DNA from 3 places in the Brevibacillus borstelensis genome. Region 3 is predicted to be linked to each of the others. Evidence: riboswitches for the same ligand, from Rfam matches in the RefSeq annotation. Region 3 holds a riboswitch; each other region holds the start of a gene.
The links. Region 3 has a riboswitch for cobalamin ahead of V5G20_RS18430 (ABC transporter substrate-binding protein). Riboswitches for the same ligand answer to the same signal wherever they lie in the genome.
Positions count from the first base shown of each region.

Region 1: another riboswitch for cobalamin. It lies ahead of V5G20_RS05875 (energy-coupling factor ABC transporter permease); the one in region 3 lies ahead of V5G20_RS18430 (ABC transporter substrate-binding protein).
Region 2: another riboswitch for cobalamin. It lies ahead of cobO (cob(I)yrinic acid a,c-diamide adenosyltransferase); the one in region 3 lies ahead of V5G20_RS18430 (ABC transporter substrate-binding protein).

Region 1 covers NZ_CP144922.1:1,275,488-1,279,999, reverse strand. Annotated here, with positions in the region: gene V5G20_RS05890 (ABC transporter ATP-binding protein) at 1-853, opposite strand, end outside; gene cbiQ (cobalt ECF transporter T component CbiQ) at 861-1,652, opposite strand; gene V5G20_RS05880 (energy-coupling factor ABC transporter substrate-binding protein) at 1,649-1,933, opposite strand; gene V5G20_RS05875 (energy-coupling factor ABC transporter permease) at 1,937-2,695, opposite strand; cobalamin riboswitch at 2,836-3,028, opposite strand; gene V5G20_RS05870 (quinone-dependent dihydroorotate dehydrogenase) at 3,203-4,291, opposite strand; gene V5G20_RS05865 (GerAB/ArcD/ProY family transporter) at 4,472-4,512, shown strand, end outside.
Region 2 covers NZ_CP144922.1:4,484,429-4,488,940, reverse strand. Annotated here, with positions in the region: gene V5G20_RS21515 (ABC transporter substrate-binding protein) at 1-797, opposite strand, end outside; gene V5G20_RS21510 (M15 family metallopeptidase) at 867-1,574, opposite strand; cobalamin riboswitch at 1,754-1,971, shown strand; gene cobO (cob(I)yrinic acid a,c-diamide adenosyltransferase) at 2,196-2,744, shown strand; gene cobD (threonine-phosphate decarboxylase CobD) at 2,744-3,850, shown strand; gene cobU (bifunctional adenosylcobinamide kinase/adenosylcobinamide-phosphate guanylyltransferase) at 3,847-4,386, shown strand; gene V5G20_RS21490 (adenosylcobinamide-GDP ribazoletransferase) at 4,383-4,512, shown strand, end outside.
Region 3 covers NZ_CP144922.1:3,818,701-3,823,212, forward strand. Annotated here, with positions in the region: gene V5G20_RS18420 (heme ABC transporter ATP-binding protein) at 1-357, opposite strand, end outside; gene V5G20_RS18425 (FecCD family ABC transporter permease) at 354-1,433, opposite strand; gene V5G20_RS18430 (ABC transporter substrate-binding protein) at 1,553-2,602, opposite strand; cobalamin riboswitch at 2,793-3,002, opposite strand; gene V5G20_RS18435 (M24 family metallopeptidase) at 3,058-4,155, opposite strand; gene V5G20_RS18440 (alpha/beta fold hydrolase) at 4,281-4,512, shown strand, end outside.

The sequences.
Region 1 (4,512 bases), 2.5 Mb from region 3:
GCAGGGCGGCAGGCAACGCTTCCCACACATCGAAGACAGCAGGCGTACGAAGCTGCAGCCTCTCCAGAGTATCCCGCCGGGAGAAAACCGCCTCCGGCTCTCCTTCCAGGACCAGCTTCCCTTTTTCCATGACCAGCACCCAGTCGGCCCAGGCAAATGCGAGGTCAATGTCATGCGTAGCCATCAGGATTGTCGTTCCGGCCGCATGGATGCGGTCCAGCTCCTGCACAAAATTTCTCGTCTGCTCTTGATCCAGATAGGCTGTCGGCTCGTCCAGCAGCAGCAGCTCCGGCTCCAGCACCATGACTCCGGCCAATGCCACACGCCGTTTCTGCCCTAGGCTGAGCCGGTGAATCGGCGTTTCTGCCCATTCGGTCATCCCGAATGTTTCCATCGTGCGGTACACCTTTTCCCTGACAACGGCTTCCGGCAGCTTTTGATTGCATAGTCCGTAGGAGATATCCTCGGCAACCGTCGCGGCGATCAGTTGCTGCTCCGGGTCCTGAAACACCAGACCGATTTTTTGTTTCAGCTTGAGCAAATGAGCCCGGTCGTAGGAAACGGCCTTCCCTTTCCACAGGACTTGGCCCAGATTCGGCCGAAAAATTCCGTTCGCATGCAGAAACATGGTGGACTTTCCGCAGCCATTGTGGCCCAATAGCACACACTTTTTTCCGGCAGGGACACCGAGAGAAAGTCCGTTGAGCGCCGGTTGGGAAGCTCCCGGATACGTGTAGTGAACGAATGAAAATCGCAATATGTCCAAGGCAGCTCTAGCTGTCTGTTCTGATGCATCTGCTTGTTCTGCTGCATCTGTCTGTTCTGCTGCATCTGTCGTCACTTCGAATGCCACTCGCGCCTCATCCTCCCATCCACCATTCCAGCATCGCCAGCAGGAGACATCCGGCTACCGCTTCCCATTCGTACCTTTTGGAACGCATATGGGAGGCATGGACCAGGACGCGGAAATCGTCCGTAAACCCTCTTGCCGTCATGCTGATGTACATCTGGCGGTAGCGTGCCATCGTGCGGATAAATAATTGAACGATCAGCCTGCCCGCATCCTTGAGTGTTCCCGCCGTGCCGCGGTGCCCTCCTCTGGCCTTTTGCGCCGTCCAGATTTGCTCGGCTGTCTCCAGAAGAACGAAGACAAAACGGTACATGATCATCATCAGATCAGTCAGAATGGAGGGGATGCCGATCCGGCGGAACACTTGCAAAACCTCGGCAAAGGGAACTGTAAAAAGAATAAAGGAAAAGCAGGAGAGCGCCGCCAGCGAGCGGGCGGCCAGGCTCATGGCCCTGGACAGCCCCTCTGCCGTCACATAGACAACCCAGCTTCCCAACTGCCAGGATGCGATTGCATTGTCATCCCGTGTCCATTCCGCCAGTCTGGATGCCTCCAGGAGCAGCGCCGGGCTTCCGGCGAGCAGGAAGGCGACGGAGGCAGCCACCACGACAAAATAGATCCGCCATGGAGTGCGGGCATAGACGACGATCCAGACGCTCATCCAGACGAACAGAATGCCCTGGACAAGCGGGTGGCTGATCAGTGCCAACAGCAGCATGGCCAGCGAAAAGAGCAGCTTCTGTTCGGGCGGCAGCCTCTTCAGCCTGTTTTCGTAAGCGAGGGAGTCGATCCGTCCAATCATTCTTGCCTGTTTTTCAGCCGGCCCCGGTACAAGCCGATGGCATACCCGATCACGCCTGCTCCCAGAGCAGCCTGCAGGGCGAACAAGAGGCTTTCTGTCTCACCGCCGGGAGGTTCGAGCAAAGGCTGAAACCACGGCTCGTAGTCAGGAGCCACCTCCATGATCGCTTCCTCTGCCGCTCCATCGGCTCCGCCGAATTCCGAATCTTTTACGACCAGCAATGGCACCACCGCCAGTACCGCTGCCGCCAAAATGAGCAGCCAGTTCGTCCAACGCTTCATCTCTTACCCCTCCCTTTTCAGCAGCTTCAGCTGCGACAATTCTTGCGCGTTGTAGGCTTGAAGCCAATTCCACACGAGCACCGTCAGCAGTCCCTCGCTGATCGCCAGCGGCACCTGCGTCAAGGCAAATATCCCCGCAAACTTGACAAAGGAAGCCATAATCCCGCCAGAAGCAGCCGGGAATGCCAGCGCCAGTTGAACGGAAGTGACCAGATAGGTGCTGAGGTCAGCCAGCGCTGCCGCGAAAAAAATGCCGAGCTTCTGGCCACCTTTCTTTCTGGCCACCAGCCGATACACGCCATATGCGACGAACGGGCCAACAACCGCCATGGAAAACGCATTGGCGCCGAGTGTCGTCAAGCCCCCATGCGCGAGCAGCAGCGCCTGAAACAAGAGCACCAGACTGCCCAGTACAGACATGACCAGCGGACCAAACAAGATCGCGCCCAGCCCTGTTCCTGTGGGATGGGAGCTGCTGCCTGTCACGGACGGAATTTTCAGCGCGGACAGGACAAATGCAAAGGCTCCCGCTACCCCTAAAAGCAGCTTGAATTCGGGCTTCTCTTTGACAATGCGTTGAACCTGACGCAAGCCGAGGAAAAAGAAGGGCAGAAAAACAGCCCACCAAAACAGCGACCACCCTGCCGGCAAATACCCTTCCATAATATGCATGGCATGTCCGGTTTGTGGCGTATTGAACAGCAAGTAAACAAGAAATCCGGTTATCAGAAGACCACTGGCAACGGTGCGTCTACCCCTCATTCAGCAACACTCCTTACTCTGATTCTCTAAAGAACACACGCAAAAAAGCTCACCCGATTTGGATGAGCTTGGCACACGGCAACTAACGATACTGCGAACAGTCGTTTCGTTTGGGCTCACCTCTCCTTTCCTCGAAGGCTCATGGGTGTGGCAGCAAGGTAGGTCTCCTGGCTTCCGGATCAATACGCTCTTTTGCCTTCCCCGTCAAATCGACAAGTGGCTTTCGAAAAAAGAGCATTCCCCTGGTTACAGTGGCGGGACCGCTCGGGAGTTTCACCCGATTCCCTGTTACCCCTTACTATTCATAAGGGCACCTTGCTGCATTTTATTCTTTTCCAAAAATTCGCAGATGATTGTCTATTATATACGATGGGTTGCAAAAGAAAAAGGAGAACGTGCCAGTTCTCCCTTTTCTCTTTGGCAGTTGAAAGCTGCAAACCGCCAGATGCCGAAGCTGCTACTCTGAAAGCTGCAGACTGGCTCGCCTCCCAAGCTTTTATCACAAAATTACCGTGCATCTACGCCGACTGCTTCGCTAATGTGCGAAAAGCCGTCGCGCTTCAGGAATTGGAGCAGCTGCTTGTTGATCATTTTGACAATCCCCGGCCCCTGATACGCCATGCCTGAATAGACCTGGACGAGGCTGGCGCCGGCGCGAATCTTGCGGTACGCATCCTCTCCGGTAAAGATGCCGCCCACTCCGATGACCGGCACCTTGTCCCCGACTTCCTGATAAATCTCCTTGACCCAGGCGGTCGCTCTCGCTTCGAGCGGTTTTCCGCTCAAGCCGCCTGCCTCATTCGCTCTCGGATGGTCTTGCACAGGCTCGCGGGACAATGTCGTATTCGTCGCAATGATACCGGAGATTCCTTCTGCCACGGCAGCCTGCACGACGTCGCGCATCTGCTCGTCTGCCATATCGGGAGCCACCTTCAACAGGATCGGCTTCGCCTTGGCTCCCCGCGATTCCAGCTCGGAAGCCTTGTCCTTGACTGCGCGAATCAAGCTGCGCAAGCTCTCGGTCTCCTGCAAATCGCGCAAATTCGGTGTGTTTGGCGAACTGACATTGATGACAAAGTAATGGCCGTAGCTGTACAGCATGTCCAAACACTTGCTGTAATCGCTGGCGGCGTGTTCATTTGGCGTAATCTTGTTCTTGCCGATGTTGATCCCGATCGGAATATCGGCATAAGCGTAATCGATCAGATTTTGGGATGCCAAATATGCCCCCAGATTATTAAAGCCCATTCGGTTGATGATGGCGCCATGTTCCACTAATCTGAACAGCCGCGGCTTCGGATTGCCCGGCTGGCCTTGCGGCGTGATCGTCCCGACCTCGACAAAGCCAAAGCCGAGCGCTGCCAGGGCGTGGTACACCTCCGCATTTTTGTCAAAGCCCGCGGCGAGCCCAACCGGATTGGGAAACGTAATCCCCCAAAGCTTCGTCTCAAGCCGCTCGTCGCGCACCTGATACATCATCTTTAGAAGACTTTTGCCTGCCGCTGATTTTTCTGCCACTTTGAGGAGATGGACGGTTTTTTCATGCACTTCTTCCGCATCCATCTGAAACAGGAATTTCCGCACTAGCTGATACATCGCTGCACTCCTCACTGCTTTTTTCTGCCTAGTAGCATACCATATTTTTTCGTATGAGGCGCACAAAATGAAAGATTCTTTTTTTTCCAGTGGAAATACGGGTGCCGGGTAGACATTACATAACGCCTTTCCTTTTTGTACATAGTATGGACATCCTTTGAAAAAGGAGTGCACCGGTCCGTGAGAAACCCAACAGGATCTATTGGATTTTTGCAAGCTGT
Region 2 (4,512 bases), 670 kb from region 3:
ATCTCGCCCTGTTCCAACTGCAGGCGCTGAGCTGTCGCATCCGGAACGATTTTGAAGTATACGGTTTGGAATGCGGGTTTCACTGTGGAGTGCGGGTTGACGGTGAGCTTGAGATATTCGCCTTTTTTCCATTCTTCGAGCTTGTACGGGCCGCTGCCCATCGTGTTGTTTGCGAGGAAGTTTTGGCCCAGATCGCCGTTTTGTTCTTCTTCTTTTACCTTCGGATTGACGATGCCGCCGTAGTTGGCTGCGAGAGTCGAGAGGAATGGCGGGAAGTTTTTGGAGAGAACGAAGGTAACCTGTGTCGGCGAATCGACTTTGACTTCTTTGATCACGCTGTATACGTCAGCCGGGCCTTTCTTGATGGCGAGCGTGCGGTCGAAGGTGAACTTGACGGCTTCTGCCGTGACCGGAGTACCGTCGGCAAACTTATGTCCTTCTTCCAGTGTAAAGGTCCAGGTAAGGCCGTCTTCGCTCACTTTCCATTCCTTGGCGAGACCGGGCTTGACCTCTGTGGACTCCCCGTCGTATTCGACGAGACGTTCGTAGGTGGGATAAGTGATTTTCCATGCGGCGTTGTCAAAGGTGACGGCGGGATCGAGCGTGCCTTGATCCGCGTTGATCGCGACGAACAGTGTGTCTGCTGACGTCTTCGGTGCGGTCGGCTCGGTTTTTGCCGGCGATTCCGGCGAGTTGTTCTGAGCTTGAGGCTGGTTCGCCGGTGTGCCGCAAGCGGCAACGAGCATGGAAACAGCGAGAACCAGGCTGGTGAGGACGAATGACCATCTGCGCTTCAAAGAGATCAACCCCCAACATTTTGTTATAAATTTAATATATTTTTAATATATTGCAAAAATTGAGGTTATTCAACTATTTTCGCTATCAATTTCCAAGATTCCCCCGTACATGGCTTGTCCAGTAGTTTGCCGTGCCCAGGAAAGCGTGCCGTATTCGTAATGCCACCACTCTTTGGGGTAATTGACGAAACCGGCCTCGGTCATCAGGTGATACAGAAGACGTCTGTTGGCGCGGATCGTTTTCGCCTGTTCATCAGGGCTGAGAGCGTTTTCATAGAATCGGGTAGAGGCCCGTTCGCTGAAATCGTCAAACTCTGTTCCCATGTCGAGCCACCCATCGGGGCCTTCGATCGTCAGGTCTACTGCTCCACCGGACAAATGGGGCGATGGCTTTTGCACATCCTTGCTGGGGACGGCGACAAATTTGCTCAGTTCGGCCTGAAGCGCCTCGCCTTCTTCCCAGCCCTGCTTGAGCAGTGTTTGCTTGAATCTTTCATAGAGAGAGCTTTGCACCTGGTAGGAGCGCCAGCCGTCAAATACGACGAAGCGATAGCCGTCGGGCAAGCGTTCGGCTGCTTGGACCAGGCGGAGAGCGGCGCTTTTTCGCAAGTACGCTTCGGGAGTGGTTCCGTCGTAGCCTTGCTTGTAGTACATCGGCCAGACCGTAATTTTTTCGGACAAGCTGGAGAGGGGGAGCATCGCTTCGCCGCATTCTTCAAGGAGAGGCTGTACGTAGAGATGTGGCCGCTCCGGAGGAATCGGGAGATCCTGTTTCATCTGGACCACCTCCTGTTTGTGGATATGTTTTCCATCATCCTAGCAAAGAACAAAACTTTAGTAAACTGCATTTAATTTTCATTTGTTGAATAAAACTCGATGATCAGCTTGTTCTTTCTATCCGTGCCCACTTTTGTTATGATGATAGCAAGCGCCAGTCTTTGGCTGGCTGAACATTTCCATATCGCGCAAACAGGTCTTTGCTTCCTGCACGGTGCACGCCGCGGGAAGCGAAGTTAAAAGGGAAGTTTGGTGAAAATCCAACGCGGTCCCGCCACTGTAAGAGAGGAGTTTTCCTTCAAGGCATTTTGCCATCCACTGCCCCGGGTCGGGGACGGGAAGGAGAAGGAAAGCAGCGATTCTCGAGCCAGGAGACCTGCCTGTCTTGCCTGAGCACTGATTTCCTTCGGGTCAAAGGAAGAGGTGGATCGTTGTAGCGAACTGTCCGCGCTTTGTCTCCCTTTGTTTTCCAAAGGGAACAAGGCGTTTTTTTATACTTTTCGGAAGGTTGGCGTGTACTCCCCTGGAAAAGCAGGCGGCAGTTTCGCGTTTCACCCGGAGATTTGCCCGAGTGGCTTTGTATGTTCAAAAGGATTGCGCAGAACGAAGGAGGGGCTGTTGATGAGCAAGGCCGACAACAAGCGAGGGCTGCTGCTGGTCTATACAGGAGACGGAAAAGGCAAGACGACAGCGGCGTTAGGCTTGGCTGTACGTGCAACCGGCAGAGGAAAACGGGTTTTAATGATCCAGTTTATCAAGTCTCCGGAACGCACCTATGGCGAGAAGATTATTTTCGACCGTCTCGGAATCGAAATGGTGCAGATGGGCGTCGGCTTTACCTGGACCAAAACACCGGAGGAGCACCGCAGCGCCCTTGAAAAGGCGTGGAGCTTTGCCCGCGAAAAGGTGCTTGGCGGCGAGTACGATGTGGTGATCCTGGACGAATTGAACAATGCCCTGGCAATTGATCGTTTTCCGATTGACGATGTGCTCCCGCTGGCTGACGTGCTGGATACGGTCCAAAACAGGCCGCGCCACGTCCATCTGGTCATTACCGGCCGCAATGCGCAGCCCGCGATCATCGAGATGGCCGATCTTGTGACGGAGATGAAGCCGGTCAAGCACTACTATGACGAAGGCATTCCCGCTGTACTCGGAGTTGAGTACTGATGGGGCTGCTGGAGACCTACGGCCACGGCGGGGATCTGGTGACGGCTGCAGAGCGCTTTGGCGTATCGGCCGAGGCGTTCCTTGATTACAGCGCCAATATAAATCCGCTCGGTCCTCCGGCAAGGGTCCTGGAAGCGCTGGGGAGGTCGCTTACCGCCGTTATCCGCTATCCTGATCCCGGCCATCGAGCTTTCAAGCGGGCATTGGCTGCCCGGCTGCGTCTGCCGGAAGACGCCCTTTTGCCGGCAAATGGAGCGGCGGAAGCGATGGCGCTGGCCGTGCTCGCTCTGCAGCCGGAAAGCGCAGGTGTGGTGACGCCGTGCTTTTCCGAATATGCCCAACTTTCCCGCCAATTCGGCGCTCGCGTCGTGGAATGCGCGGGACGGGAAGAAAACGGCTTCAAGCCAGACGCGCGGGAGCTGTATCGGCTCTTTCGGGAGACGCAGCTCGTGTTCATCGGTTCTCCGAACAATCCGACCGGTCTATTGTATGAACCAGACGAGCTTTTGCAAATGGCCGAATGGACAAATGAAACCGGTACCCATTTGATTGTCGATGAAGCTTTTCTCGATTTTGCGGCTCGGGAGAAGCAGTTTACACTTGCGGATCGGCTAGGACATTTTCCGCGCGTCCTGTTGATACGCTCCATGACCAAAATGTTCGCTATCCCGGGGCTTCGGCTCGGTTATGCGATCGGTCACCCCGCACTGATCGAGAGGATGAGGAGCAAACAGGTGAGCTGGAGCGTCAACGGCTTGGCCTTGCTTGCGGGAGAGTTGTGTTTGCAGGAAGCGGATTATGAAGAAGAGACGAGGCGCCTCATCGCTGCAGAACGCCGCTTTTTGCTGGACGGACTGCAGTCGGGGCTGGGCTGGCAGGTATGGCCGGGAGAGGCCAACTTTTTGCTCGTTCGCTCCCCGGAATGGATAGACGCGACGGCGCTGCAGGAGGAAATGGGCAAACGGGGCATTCTGATCCGCAACTGCGCCATGTATCCGGGACTGACCGCCCGCGATTTTCGCATCGCCGTTCGCTCGCGGGCCGAGAATGAACGGCTGCTGTCTGCCTTTCATGATGTGATGGAAAAAAGGGGGGCGGTCTTGTGAGCCTTATTTTGGTCACAGGGGGCGTTCGGTCGGGAAAGAGCCGTTTTGCCGAGGAATTGGCCCGTGATGCCGCGCAGGACGTGTTGTACGTGGCGACAGGAAAAGCGTGGGACGATGAGATGGCCAGACGAATCGAGCTGCATCGGGAGCGCCGCCCTGATACGTGGGGATTGTGCGAGCTCGGCGGACGGCTGTCCGAATCGCTGGACGCGAGCAAAGGGTACAGTGTCGTCTTGCTCGATTGTCTCTCCACCTGGGTCAGCGGTCGCCTGATGGACATCCCGGAGCAGGCGTGGCGGGACGAATCCATTACAAAAGAGATTGTGGGAGAAGCAAAGGCGTGGCTGGATGCTGTCGCCCAAACGAATCAAACCGTGATTGCAGTAACGAGTGAAGTGGGTCTTGGCGGGGTAGCGATGTCGAGGCTGGGACGATGGTTTGCCGATATTTTGGGCGATGTGAATCAGCAAGCCGCGCGCCAGGCTGACACCGTCTATGCCGTGATCGCCGGGCTCCCCTGGAGGATGAAAGGATGAACGCATTTTTTCACGCGCTGACTTTTTTTACACGCATTCCCGTGCCGTGGCTGAAGCCGTCGGAAAAGGCTTGGCGTGACAGCGTCGCTTGGTATCCGGCTGTCGGGCTGGTGATCGGATGCGTGC
Region 3 (4,512 bases):
CACGAGCGAAAAGTCTTCTTCCGTATCTGACTGAAATAATCGTTTATGTGCAGAACGGCCCATCAAAACAATTTCTCTAACGGTGAAATCGAATTCAACTGTGCCTTCCTGACGAACAACTGCCATTCGCTGCGCTGTTTGCCGAGGCGACAGTTGATAGATGTCTTCTCCATCTACTGTAACAAGACCCGCATCCGGCTTCCTGACCCGGTAAATGCTCTTTAGCAAAGTCGACTTTCCGCTTCCATTCGGACCGATCAGGCCGACGAATGTTCCCGGCTTAGCCTGCAGGTCGACGTGATCAAGGATTTCCTTTCCATCCAACATGACGGATACTTGCTCGGCGATGAGATTCATCTTCCGCCACCCCCAAACGAATACGAGCTTCGAAGCATGAGCCAAATAAAGAATGGCCCTCCGCACAGCGATGTAATGATACCGATGGGCAATTCCTCAGGAGCGAATGCCAGTCTGGCCACGACATCGGCCCAGATCAGAAAGCTTGCTCCCAGCAGCGCACTGACTGGAAGCACGCGGCGGTGATCGGTGCCGACAATGATGCGGACAATATGCGGCATCATCAGTCCGACAAAGCCGATTGCCCCGCTGATCGAGACGATGACCCCTGTGAGCAGCGCGGTCATAACGAGCAGCATTTTTCGGAAATGTTCGGTATTCACTCCCAGCGTCCTCGCGGTTTCCTCTCCCATCATGATCGCATTGAGCGAGCGATAATAAGTCATCAGCACGAACATCCCGGCCACTACCACAACGCCCGGAATGGTCAGGTACTCCCATTTGGCTCCCGCGAGGCTACCTTGCATCCAGAACAAAACTGTACGGATGCCATGCTCGTTAGGAGCTGAAAAGATAATCAGGCTGGTGATCGCCGAGAGTACAGCCGAAACAGCAATGCCGGACATCAACAAGCGCACGGTCGAGTTTTGCCCTCCAAGCCGCGAAAGCGCAAAAACAAGGACAATCGCCAGGAGCGATCCGGTAAAAGCCCCAATGGTCAGGGAATACTGTCCGTATAGACTGAATGCTCCGAAAAGAATTGTCAGTGTCGCTCCTACCGATGCACCTGAGGAAACCCCGAGCAAATACGGATCCGCCAACGAATTTCTTACAAGTGCCTGTATGGTCACCCCGACCACTGACAAGCCCGCGCCAACGATTGCCGCAAGCAAGACACGCGGAAAGCGAATCTGCCAAATAATCGTTTCTTCCGATTTTGACCAATCCGCCTGTATCCATTCTCCTATCAACGGAATATGGGAAAAAGCAATTTTCCAGATCGTGCCGGGCCGAATCGACACTGAGCCCAGCATGACTGCCAGGGTCGCACTGGCGATCAACACCAGAATCAACACGAACAGAACTGAGGCAAACCAGCCCCTGAAACTCCTGATATCTCTCTTGGCGATTTTCATCACCCTTCGTCCGGGGCTATCCGTGGCGGCCGAGCTCTCCAGTATCGTACGTTTCACAACTCTCACTCCTTCGGAAAAATCGACCGGTCTAACCAACGTGGAATGAATTGGTCCTGCCGTTAAAATTTCTCCGGATAAAGTCCTTCCGCGAGAGTTTTTAGTGCGAACGGCGCCCGAATTCCTTCAGCCGCTGCGGAGAGCGGCAGCACGACGATACGCTTGTTTTTAATGGCCGGCAGATCAGCCAATTCGTTTTTTGTCAAAAGCAGATTTCGTTTTTGTTCAACGGTTTTGTCTCCGTAATCAACGATGACGATCACTTCCGGCTTGCGGGCGACTACCTCTTCCCAGCTTACGCTTGTCCATCCTTTCGGGACATCGTCGAAAATGTTCTTGCCTCCTGCCAGCGCAATCAACCTGGTCATGTAGTTATTGGCAGCTGTGTACGGCTTGTCCTCTCCGCTGTCATAGACAAACACAGGAATCGGCCGTGCCACGTCTTTGATGTGATCGCTGATTTGCCTGATCTCCGTTTTCATCTTCTCGATCAGTTCATTCGCTTTTGGTTCGACTCGGAAAATGCGCCCGATATTTTGGATGTCGGCGTACACATCCTCAAGACCCGGTGCTGTCATATTGGAAGATTGCTGCAAATAAGCGTGAACGCCCATTTTCTCCAAATCCTCGACAGTCCCGACCGCTTTGTCGGTAAAGGCGCTCTTCCAGCCAGCGTACACAAAGTCCGGTTCAGCGGCAAGGAGGACTTCTTTTGACGGATACTGCTTGGACAGCACCGGAATCTTCGCATATGCCTCCTGAAGCTCAGGCAAAATCTGATCATCAAGATAAGCAGTCCCGACCATTTTGTCTTCCAGTCCCAGAGCGAGCATGATTTCGGTAGTATGCTGACTGAGTGATACGGCTCTCCTCGGCGCTTCAGCAAAGGTGAGGGTTCTTCCATTGTTTTCGATTGTTACAGGAGACAAGGAACTTGTCGAATTCGCCGCATTTGCAGATTCTCCGCCTCCTGCTGATTGCGTTGAGCCATTTGTCGGGGCAACAGTGTTTGCAGCCGAATTCGACTCGGCTCCCCCGCATCCGGATAGTGCCAGGACAACTGCAACCCCGGCGAAAAACAAAAAGCCAAGACGTTTGTTGAAAGCTCTCATCCTTATTTCCTCCTTTTGTCATTCGCGTTTCATCGTACTTGCTTACCCCTGTATTTCAAAAAGAAAAGACATCCTCCGATCTTGCCGGGGAATGCCTTTGTGGGCAGCGGACAAAAGAAACACGGCAAAAGGATAGACCAATAGCGTCTGGCGCCGTTTCTTCGTCACACTGTCCCCATCCTCGTGGGTCGATCGTGTATGCTTTCTGGCAGGTCTCCTGGCTTGGGATCATCACGCCTTGCTCCCTTCCCATCTCGCGTTTAGACCGCGAAACAGTGGATACCAGCAAGGACACTCCCCTTTACAGTGGCGGGACCGCGTCGGATTTTCACCGAACTTCCCTTTTAAGTGGCCGGGTACAAGAGACTACCCGGTTCACACCATAAAGCGTATGTATTCAGTTGATCGGCGATTGCGTGAGATCCTCCCGATCGTATCGGGATTCCGCCGTTGCATCAGCCTTTTCCGATTACCGTTAATTCTTTCGGATAGCGGGTCAGCACTTCGCATCCATCCTCCGTGACGAGCACGTCGTCTTCAATGCGTACGCCGCCTACCCCGGGAACATAGACACCCGGTTCGATGGTAAAGACCATGCCTGGACGCAGCTCCTCCTGGTTTTGCCCATGGACGGACGGGTACTCATGAACATCCATGCCGAGTCCGTGGCCAAGACGGTGCATAAAGTACTCTCCGTATCCTTTGGCTTCAATCACACCGCGCGCCGTTTGATCGAGATGGGCGAAGGTTACGCCCGGACGGACCTCTGCGATAGCCGCTTCGTTCGCTGCCAGAACGGTCGCGTAGATGTCCCGAAGCTGATCGCTGATATCTCCAACCGCAAAAGTGCGGGTAATATCAGATACGTAGCCATCAGCGGAAACGCCAATATCAAACAGCAGCAGTTCGCCTTCCCGTACGTCCCGGTCTCCCGGATTGCCATGAGGAAGCGCCGACTTTTCACCGGCCAACACCATCGAAGCGAAAGAAGGTCCCTCCGCTCCGAGGCGCTTCATCTGGTATTCCAGCTCGGCAACTAACTCCGTCTCGGTCACACCCGGCTTTACTTTTTTCACAGTTTCATCAAGAGCGTCTTCGACCAGCTTGACAGCGTGTTTGATCCTTGCCACTTCATCGGCTGTCTTGATCAGGCGCATCTCTCTGAGAGGCTCTTCGATATCGACATAGCTTCCGGCAGAGACGAGTGCACTCATCGTTTCGAAACGATCTAGGGTCATATGGCTTTTTTCCAGCCCGAGCTTGTTTAATCCGGAAGGAAGCGCTTGTTTCAACACTTCATACGGGTTATCGGTATCCGTATGGGTCAAGATTTGTTTGATGCCTGACGCTTCTGCGGCTGCTTCCCGGTCCAGTGCCGGAACGATCAAGGAAGGTTCTCCAGCGGCCGGAATAACCAGGCCCATGAAACGTTCGTGCGGCTCGGTCAAAAAGCCTGTCAGGTAGTAAACGTGCTTAGGCAGTGTAATCAAAGCAGCGTCTATCCCTTGCTTTTGCAAATAAGCAAGAATGCGCTGAATGCGTTCTTGATACAAACGGGTCAACCGCCTTTCTTTGGGTATCATACTGCGAGGATACCATTTCCTTGCCAAAAAAAGAAGCGAACGGACGAAAAAACTATGCACAGGTAAGGACAGGATAAAGGGGAGGTGAATGAAAAATGAGCGAAAATACAATCGTTCCAACTGCAAATAGCTCCAGGCTGGCTGTTCAGCTTTACGGCAGCGGCCAGCCGCTTGTATGTATCCATGCACCTGGCATCGGGATGATCAACTTTTCCCGTTTGCACGGGTTGGCCGAGCACTTTCAACTCATCCTGCCTGATCTTCCCGGTCACGGAGCGAGTGAACCGCTCTTTGTCCCCTTTACGATGGCCGATCTTAGCGAGACGC